One region of the Nocardiopsis sinuspersici genome, then DNA from elsewhere that is predicted to be linked to it. Evidence: riboswitches for the same ligand, from Rfam matches in the RefSeq annotation. Region 1 holds a riboswitch; the other holds the start of a gene.
What was found. Region 1 has a riboswitch for thiamine pyrophosphate ahead of NOSIN_RS01325 (ECF transporter S component). Riboswitches for the same ligand answer to the same signal wherever they lie in the genome.
Positions count from the first base shown of each region.

Region 1 (4,881 bases):
CCCCTTATGCGAGCGTGGTCTGTGGACGACCCTGCCCGTGTGGTCCGCGGGCCGGGAGGTACACGGCCGTAGGGGGGCGATGTGACGGAGCCGAACCAGCGCCCGCCGCGCGGATGGCGGCGAAACCGGGCCTCGCGGGGAAGGGAGCGCACCGCCTCCCCGCGCGCAGGGCTGCGGAAGGCGGTCCCGAAGCGGTGGGCCGCGGTACCGGGAGTGAGCCGGCGGGTCGCGGTTCTGCGCGGGAGACTGGCGGAACCGGTCCCGGGCGGGACGAGGAAGGACGTGCTCCTGCGTCTGACGGGGACGAGCGCGGTCGCCGGGCTGCTGTCGGCGGCACTGGTCATGCCGTGGGTGGGTGGAGCCGGGCTGGTGGCCAGGGACTCGGCGGCGGCCTTCATGGACATGTCCGGAAACCTGGAGATACAACCCCTGGCAGAGCGGGTCCTGCTCACCGACGCGGACGGCGACCCGATCGCGGAGGTCGCCGAACGCGAGCGCGACGTGGTGCCCCTGGACGAGATGAGCCCCTGGGCGCCGGCGGCGCTCATGGCGATCGAGGACGAGCGCTTCTACGAGCACGGCGGACTGGACCTGCGCGGCACGTTCCGCGCCGCGGTCCGCACCGCCATGGGCAACACCCAGGGCGGGTCCACCATCACCCAGCAGTACGTGAAGAACCTGCTCATCGAGCAGGCCGACGGCGAGGAGGAGGTGGAGGACGCCACCGCGCAGACCCTGGGGCGCAAGGTCCAGGAACTGCGCTACGCCGTCGACATCGAGGAGCGGCTCACCAAGGACGAGATCATGGAGGGCTACCTCAACCTCGCCTACTTCGGTCAGAACGCGTACGGCATCGAGATCGCCGCGCGGCGCTACTTCTCCGTACCGGCCTCGGAACTGGATCCCGCGCAGGCCGCCACGCTCGCGGGAATGGTGCGGGCCCCGTCGTACTACGACCCGATCACCCGCCCCGAAGCCGCCACGAAGCGCCGCAACATGGTGCTGGACCGGATGGTCGACACCGGGTACCTGGAGGCGCAGGAGGCGGAGAAGTACAAGGCCCAAGAGCTGAAGGTGGACGTGACCCCGCGCGGCGGCAGCTGCTTCCACAGCGAGCAGCCGTTCTTCTGCGACTACGTCATGCACTGGCTGAGGGACTCCGACGCGCTCGCCGACACCCAGGAGGAGCGCGACAAGATACTCGAGAGGGGCGGTATCACCGTCCGCACCACGCTCGACACCGACATGCAGAAGGCCGCGGAGAAGGCGATCAAGAAGTACGTCCCCGGGGACGAGTCCACCAAGTTCGCCGCCGAGGTGCTGGTGGAGCCCGGTACCGGACGGGTGCGGGCGATGGCCCAGAACATGAGCTACGGCTTCGACGAGGAACCGGGCAACACCTCGATCAACCTGGCCGTGGACAAGGACGACGGCGGCTCCCACGGCTACCAGGCGGGATCGACGTTCAAGCCGTTCACCCTGGCCGCCGCCCTGGACGCCGGCCTCGGGTACGGCACCAGCTTCAACTCGCCCGAGAGCACGTCGGTCAGCGGGATGAGGAACTGCGAGGGCGGCAGGATGGCCACGTGGAACGTGAGCAACGCCGGTGAGAGCAGCGGGGGCACGCACAACATGGTCAGCGGGACCAAGGGGTCGGTGAACACCTACTTCGCCCAGTTGCAGGAGCGCGTCGGCCTGTGCGAGACCGCGCAGATGGCCGAGAAGCTGGGCATCCACCGCGCGGACGGCGCGGAACTGGGTGTGTGGAACTCCTTCACCCTGGGCGACCAGGAGGTCTCCCCGCTGACCCTGGCCGGCGCCTACGCCACCTTCGCCTCCCGGGGCACCCACTGCGAGCCGACCCCGGTGACCTCGATCAGGTTCGAGGGAGAGGACGGCAGGAAGGTCGAGGTGAAGCCCGACTGCGAGAAGGTGATCGAGACCAAGGTCGCCGACGGCGTCAGCCACCTGCTCCAGCAGACCTTCAAGGGCGGCACCACCAACGGCCTGGGGATCGGGCGCCCGGCCGCGGCCAAGACCGGTACCACCGACAGCGCGGCCTACGCGTGGTTCGCGGGGTACACCCCGAACCTGGTCGGGACCGTGGCGGTCGGCGACATCCGCGGCGGCGAGCAGCACCCGCTCCAGAACGTGAAGATCGGCGACCGCTACTACGGCATGGTCTACGGCGCCACGCTGCCCGGCCCGATCTGGCAGGCCACCATGGAGGAGGCCGTGGACGAGCTTCCGGAGGAGGACTTCGCGCCGTCACCGAAGACCTTCGGCGATCCCTCACCCGGCAGGCCGTCCGGATCCGGCGACGGCGGCGACGCCTGACGCCCTCACGGAGCCGCCGCGGGACCGGGTCGTCCGGGAAAAGACGAGGATCGTGGGGGCGAAAAACCCCACGATCCTCCTTTGTGCCCCATACTGGAGGAAGAACCGACAGGGGAGCGCGTGAGCGCTGAGAGTGCGGCACCCGGCCGCAGACCCTTACACACCTGATCTGGGTCATGCCAGCGAAGGAAGTCGTAGGAACCCGTCACCGGTGGCGTGCTCCCGCGCACCGGCAGTACTCCGGCCGCGCGTGGCACACTCCGTCGGTGCCGCTCTTGGCCACATGGCCCCTCGTCATCCCCCGACGAAGGGACAGCAGGACATGAAGAGGAACAGCACCGCGAGGACCGGTTTCCGGCAGGACGTCCTCGGCCGGCTGCGGAGCTGGCGCACCGTCGACATCGTCGTGGCCGCCGTCATCGGCGTCGCGGTCGGCGTCGTCTTCTGGCTCTGGAACATCGTCTGGTCGGTCACGACCCCGCTGTTCGTGGGATTCCCGCCCGCGCAGGCCGTCGTCTACGGCATGTGGCTGATCTCCGGCGTGCTCGGCGGCCTGATCATCCGCAAGCCCGGAGCCGCCCTGCTCACCTCGGTCGCCGCCGCCTCGGTGTCCGCGGTCCTGGGCACCCAGTGGGGGATCATGGTCATCCTCGACGGAACCCTCCAGGGCATCCTGCCCGAGCTGGTCTTCCTCGCCTTCGGCTACCGGCGGTGGGGCATGGGCGTGGCCGTGCTCGCCGCGGCGGTCGCGGGCGTCTCCCCCGCCATCCGGGACAACATCGCCTACAACGTCACCTGGCCGCTGCACTTCCAGATCGTGTACGGCGTCATCGTGGTGATCAGCGCCGCCGTCATCGCGGGCGTGGGCGCACGCCTCCTCACCACCGCCCTGGCCAGGTCCGGGGCCCTGGCGCCCTTCCCGTCGGCGAAGGGCTGACCCGTGGCGCGGACGAACGGGCGGACCGCCCGTCCCGGCGCGCGCGTGGAGCTGTCCGGCTGGGGCTGGCGGCACTCCGGGCGCGGGGAGCACGCCCTGCGCGGCGTGGACCTGGTCGTCGAACCCGGTGAGCGCGTGCTGCTTCTCGGCGCCTCCGGGGCGGGCAAGTCGACCCTGCTCCACTCGCTGGCCGGTCTGACCGGCCCGGACGGCGCGATCAGCGGCGACCAGGAGGGCAGCCTGCTCGTGGACGGCGAGCCCGCCGACCGGGGGCGGGGCGCGGTCGGCCTGGTCAGCCAGGACCCCGAGACGCAGCTGGTGATGGCGCGCGCGGGCGACGACGTGGCCTTCGGCCCGGAGAACCTGGGGATGGAGCCCGGGCTGATCTGGCCCCGGGTGCACGAGGCCCTGGACGCCGTGGGCTTTCCGTACGGGCCGCGCCACTCCACCGGCGCGCTGTCGGGAGGGGAGAAGCAGCGCCTGGTGATCGCCGGGGCGCTGGCCATGCGCCCCCGCCTGCTGCTGCTCGACGAGCCCACCGCCAACCTCGACCCGGCGGGGGCCGCGCTGGTGCGCGGCGTGCTCGCACGCCTGCTCGCCGAGACCGAGGCGACCATGGTGCTCGTCGAGCACCGCGTGGCCGAGGTGGTCGGCCTGGTGGACCGGGTCGTGGTCGTGGAGCCCGGCGGCGGCGTGGTCGCCGACGGGGACCCGGCCGCCGTGTTCGCCGGGCACGGGCGCTCACTGGCCGCACAGGGGGTGTGGGTGCCCGGGAACGAGCCCTCCCCCGAACTGCCTCCGGCGCCCGGGGGAGGAGCCCTGCTGGAGGCCGTGGACGTGGCCGCGCGCACCCCCTTCCAACTGGGTGTGCGCTCCGCGCCCCGGCGCGTGGTGCTCGACGGCGTGGACGCCACCGTGTCCGCCGGGACCGCGACCGCCCTGACCGGCCCCAACGGTGCGGGCAAGTCCACGCTGCTGACCATGCTGGCCGGGCTGTCCAGGCCCCACCGGGGACAGGTGCTGCCGCGCGGGCCGCTGGCCGGGGCCGACCGGCGCCCCCTCGCGCGCTGGCCCGCCCGGAGGCTGGCCCGGCACGTGGGCACGGTCTTCCAGCACGCCGAGGACCAGTTCGTCACCACCACCGTCCGCGACGAGCTGCGGTTCGCCCCGCTGCGCGCCGGGATGGGTGCGGCCGAGACCGACGCCTGGGTGGACGAGCTGATGGAGCGGCTGCGCCTGACCCGTCTGGCCGACGTGCACCCCTACACGCTCTCGGGCGGGGAGAAGCGGCGACTGTCGGTGGCCACGGCGCTCAGCTCCGGCCCCTCGCACGCGCCCGACGTGCTCGTGCTGGACGAGCCGACCTTCGGCCAGGACACCCGTACGTGGACCGAGCTGGTGGAGCTGCTGGGAGCCCTGCGGGCCGAGGGGAGGGCCGTGGTCATGGCCACCCACGACGGCCTGCTGCTGCGGCACCTGGCGGACGCGCGGGTGCGCGTGGCCGACGGCCGCGCCGTGTACGAGGCCGCAGTCCCGGAGCCGGGAGCGGCCGAGCCCGTCGCCGCGCGGGGCGGCGCGGGAGTGAGGAGGACCCGTGGGTGACCGGC
Region 1 covers NZ_MCOK01000001.1:302,173-307,053, forward strand. Annotated here, with positions in the region: gene NOSIN_RS01320 (transglycosylase domain-containing protein) at 82-2,337, shown strand; TPP riboswitch at 2,438-2,545, shown strand; gene NOSIN_RS01325 (ECF transporter S component) at 2,660-3,274, shown strand; gene NOSIN_RS01330 (ABC transporter ATP-binding protein) at 3,278-4,876, shown strand; gene NOSIN_RS01335 (energy-coupling factor transporter transmembrane component T family protein) at 4,869-4,881, shown strand, end outside.

Region 2 (4,881 bases), 400 kb from region 1:
CCCGCCACCGCTAGACTGACGACTCCTGGTTCCGGGCCTCACGGTCTCTTCTCCCCCGCCCCGGCCTGGTCGGTGCGTCCGGCCGGTGTCGGCGGACCCCATCGCGTGTCCGGTCGGGACCGTGGATCACATGGACAACCCCTGACCCACCCTCCACCCGTGCACACAGTGCGCGTGCGGTGGCACCACTAGGACGGAGGACGGCGCCCTCGCCCGGGTTCCGGCCCGTGCGGCGCCCAACAACCCAGATGCCAAAGTCAGTAGGCAGCTACATCTTCAACGCGGTGCGCGGCGGCGCGGTGGGAGCCTCCGAGGCCCTGCCCGGCATCAGCGGCGGCACGGTCGCCCTGATCGTCGGCCTCTACGACAAGCTCATCGGCGGCGCGGGCCACATGGTCAGCGGCATCAAGCGCTACGTCACCGACGTCCCGCGCGGCCGCGGCAGGGAACGGGCCCGGGAGCAGTTCCGCCAGGTGGACTGGAGCGTGCTGATCCCCGCCCTGGTCGGCATGGTGGTCTTCCTCGGCCTGGCCGCCATCCTGCTCGCCCCGCTGGTCGAGTCCTACTCCCAGTACGCGTACGCGCTGTTCTTCGGCCTGGTCCTGGCATGCCTGTGGATTCCCTACACCGGCGCGGGCAGGAAGTGGCGGGCCTGGCACTACCTCGTCGCCCTGGTGTTCGCCGCCGGCGCGTTCCTCCTCACCGGCCTGCCCGGCGCGAACCTGCCCACCCACCCGGTGGTGGTCTTCCTCGCCGCGTCCGTGGCCATCTGCGCGCTCGTCCTGCCGGGCCTGTCCGGTTCGTTCATCCTGCTCACCCTGGGCCTGTACGAGCCCACGATCAGCGCGGTCGGCGACATGGACGTCGCCTACCTGGCGGTGTTCGCGCTGGGCGCGCTCACGGGCCTGTCGGTGTTCGTGAAGATCCTGCAGTACCTGCTGGAGAACTTCCACCACCTGACCCTGGTCGTGCTCACCGGTCTGATGGCCGGTTCGCTGCGCGCCCTGTGGCCCTGGCAGACCGAGGAGCGCGTCATCCTGACTCCCACCGAAGTCCCGGTCACGGTGGTGTTCATGGTGGTCGGCTTCGCCGTGGTGACGGCGGCCATCGTGTGGGAGCGCCGCAAGCGCGGCCAGGATGTGGAGACCGAGCACCACCAGGTGCCCACCCGCGTCTGAGAACGGGAAAGACGGCCTCATGGCGACGAATCCGTGGACGGCGGCCCCTGCGGCGGAGGGGTCGGCCCACCAGTACGAGGGCTTCATCGGGTGGATCCTGAACCTGATGGACACCCTGGGCGAGCCGGGCGTGGGCGTGGCCCTGTTCATCGAGACGTTCTTCCCCCCGGTGCCCAGCGAGGCGGTCCTGCCCGGTGCTGGTTTCCTCGCCTACTCCGGGGAGATGAACGTGTGGCTCGCCATCCTGTGGGCGACGGTCGGCGGCCTGCTCGGCGCGTGGGGCTTCTACGCCGCCGGCGCGCTCCTGGGCCGTGACCGCACGGCGCGGCTGGTCCGGAGGACTCCGCTGCTGGAGATCGAGGACTTCCACAAGGCCGAGCGCTTCTTCGCCCGGTTCGGCGGCCTCGCGGTCCTCCTGGGCCGGTGCGTGCCCGTGGTGCGCAGCTTCGTCTCCATCCCCGCCGGGATCGAGCGGATGCCGCTGTTCCGGTTCTCCGTGTACACGGTCGTCGGTTCCGCGGTGTGGAACACGATCTGGATCGGTCTCGGCTTCGCCTTCGGGCCGGCCATCGAGCCCGTCCTGCTCCAGTGGAGCGGCATCATCAGCAATCTCGTGATCGCGGTCACCGGCCTGCTGGTGCTGTGGTTCGTCCTCGCCCGCCTCCGTAAGCTGGCCAGGGCCCGCCGTTCCGAGGACACCTCCACCTGAGGGCCCGGGGGAGCGCCCCGGCTCCGGGCGGCGCACGCCCTCGGGATACCCTCCCTGGAGAACACCCACAGACGCATACCGAGGTGGGGGCCGCAGCGGCGGCCCCCACGGCGCGGGGTGCCGGGACACCGTCCCGGCTGAGAGCACACCCGTCGAACCTGCCCTAGTTAGCACTAGCGAAGGAACGCCCATGAGCGCGTACAACATCGTGTCCGTCGCCGGCAGCGACCCCAGCGGGGGCGCGGGGATCCAGGCCGACCTCAAGGCCTTCTCCGCGCACGGGACCTTCGGGATGACCGTGGTCACCGCGCTGACCGCCCAGTCCACACGCGGTGTCACCGGGGTCCACCCGGTCCCGGCCGAGTTCGTCGCCCACCAGATGGACACCCTCTTCGCCGACGCCACCGTGCACGCGGTCAAGGTGGGCATGCTGGGCACCTCCGAGGTCACCGAGGCGGTGGCCGAGGCGATCGGGCGCCACGCGCTTCCGAACGTGGTGGTGGACCCGGTGATGGTCGCCAAGAGCGGTGACCGGCTGCTGGAGTCCTCCGCCGTCGAGGCGCTGCGGAGTGAGCTGCTGCCCCGCGCGGACCTGATCACCCCGAACCTGCCCGAGGCCGCCGACCTGCTGGAGGAGCCCGAGGCCGCCGACCTGGCGACGATGCGCGCCCAGGCCGCGCGGCTGCTGGAACTGGGGCCGCGCCGGGTCCTGCTCAAGGGCGGTCACCTGTCCGGCGGGGAGAGCGTCGACGTCCTGGCCTCCCGGGGCTCCGACCCGGTCGAGTTCCGCGCCCCGAGGGTGGCCACCCGCAACACGCACGGCACCGGGTGCACCCTGTCCTCCTCGATCGCGGCCCTGCTGCCGCAGCGCCCGGACGTGGCCGCGGCCGTCGGGGACGCCAAGGCCTACCTGACCGAGGCGATCCGGCGCGCCGACGAGATCGACGCGGGCGGCGGCCAGGGCCCGGTCCACCACTTCCACGCCTGGTGGTAGCGGGCGCCGCCTCCGGCGGCCGCGCGACGACACGAGGGGGGACCGGCTCCGTGCCGGTCCCCCCTCCTCGTGCGCGGTGGGCTATCCGCTCACGTCTTGCTCACGTCCTCCATGACCTTGCTCGGGTCCCTCCAGTCCGGGTGGTCGAAGAACTTGCGCGTCTCGGCCACGACGATCGGGGACAGCAGCAGGAGCCCGATGAGGTTGGGCAGCGCCATCAGTCCGTTGGCGATGTCGCTGAACAGCCACACGGAGTCCAGGCTGGCCACCGCACCGATGAAGATGACCGCGATGAACACCAGGCGGTAGGGGGTGATCATGCGGCTGCCGCCCAGGAACTCCACGCACCGCTCGCCGTAGTAGGCCCATCCGAGCAGGGTGGTGAAGGCGAACACGGCGACCGCGATGGCCACGACGTAGGCGCCGGCCGGGGCGAGCGCGGGGCTGATCGAACCCAGGCCCTCGGTGATCGCGTAGGAGGTCATCAGCGAGCCGTCATCGCTGTTGGCGGCGCTCCAGGCGCCGGTGACGATGATGACCAGGCAGGTCATGGTGACCACGATGATGGTGTCGATGAAGGTCTGGGTCATCGAGACCATGGCCTGGCGGACCGGCTGCCTGGTCCTGGCCGCGGCGGCGGCGATGGCGCCGGTGCCCAGGCCCGACTCGTTGGAGAAGATGCCGCGGGCGAAGCCCTGCTGGATGGCGAGCATGAAGCCCGCGCCGGCGAAGCCGCCCGCCGCGGACGTGCCGGTGAAGGCGTCGGTCACCACGAGCTGGAGCGCCGGCAGGATGGCGTCCCAGTTGACGGCCAGGATGACCAGGCAGATGCCGACGTAGAGGACGATCATGAGCGGCACGAGCGCGGAGGCGACCCGGCCGATGCTCTTGATACCGCCGAGGATGACGGCTCCCGCGAGCAGCATCAGGATCAGGCCGACCATCCACGGGGCGAGCGGGGTGACGCTGGTGATCTGCTGGGAGACGGTGTTGGACTGCGTGCCGTTGCCGATACCGAAGGCGGCGATGGAGCCGAAGACCGCGAAGGCCACGCCCAGGGTGGTGCCCAGACCGCCGCGGATCCCGTACTTGAGGTAGTACATCGGTCCGCCGCTCTGCTCGCCCCTGTCGTTGGTGCGGCGGAACTTCACGCCCAGGAGGGCCTCGCTGTACTTGGTGGCCATGCCGAGAAGGGCGACGATCCACATCCAGAACAGCGCGCCGGGGCCGCCCGTGCCGATGGCGAGCGCGGCACCACCGATGTTGCCGACGCCGACGGTGGCGGCGAGGGCGGTGCTCAGGGCCTGGTAGTGGGAGATGTCGCCCTCGACGGACTCGTCCTCCTTCCGGCGGACGAAGGCGAGCCACAGCGCGTGCGGCAGGCGGAAGAGCTGGAGCAGGCGCAGTCGGATCGTGAGGAACAGCCCGACACCGGCCAGCAGCGGGATGAGGACGAAGGGTCCCCAGATGATGCTGCTGACGATGCCAGCCATTTCGAGGAGTTGGTCCACAGGGGATCTCCCTATCGGTGAGTGGGTGGGGACGGGGCCGCCGGTGTCTCGGTGCGGGGAGTTCGGGCACCCTTGCGATCGCGTCGGCACTGGTGGAGGCCTGGCGATACCGGCAAAGAATCGCACCGACGCGTAACGAACGAATCACGCCTGTTCCACATGCCGGTTTCTTCGTGTGCGCACGCGTCTTCTCCCGCGTGCGCGCGCTCAGACACCGCCCTCGTCGTCCTGGGCCAGGGCGAGCCTGCTGAGGACGGCCGCGGCCTCGTCGGGGTCCGCTCCCCGCCCCACCGCCACGCCGAGGAGATAGGTGGTCAGGGGCGCCGCGGGCCGGGCCACGGAGTGGGCGGCGTCCCTCGCCAGGTCCAGGACCCGATCGACGTCCGCTTTCCGGAACGGCTCCGTACCGGTCAGATCCAGTTCTCTTCTGACCACTTCCGCCCATTCGGTGAGGGTCACCGTATGACTCCTTAGAGAGCACGTCGATTG
Region 2 covers NZ_MCOK01000001.1:702,255-707,135, reverse strand. Annotated here, with positions in the region: gene NOSIN_RS03010 (DUF368 domain-containing protein) at 249-1,178, shown strand; gene NOSIN_RS03005 (DedA family protein) at 1,198-1,887, shown strand; TPP riboswitch at 1,991-2,089, shown strand; gene thiD (bifunctional hydroxymethylpyrimidine kinase/phosphomethylpyrimidine kinase) at 2,078-2,881, shown strand; gene NOSIN_RS02995 (alanine/glycine:cation symporter family protein) at 2,971-4,392, opposite strand; gene NOSIN_RS02990 (DUF6457 domain-containing protein) at 4,600-4,851, opposite strand.
Region 2: linked by a shared signal. The riboswitch ahead of thiD (bifunctional hydroxymethylpyrimidine kinase/phosphomethylpyrimidine kinase) and the one ahead of NOSIN_RS01325 (ECF transporter S component) in region 1 are both predicted to bind thiamine pyrophosphate.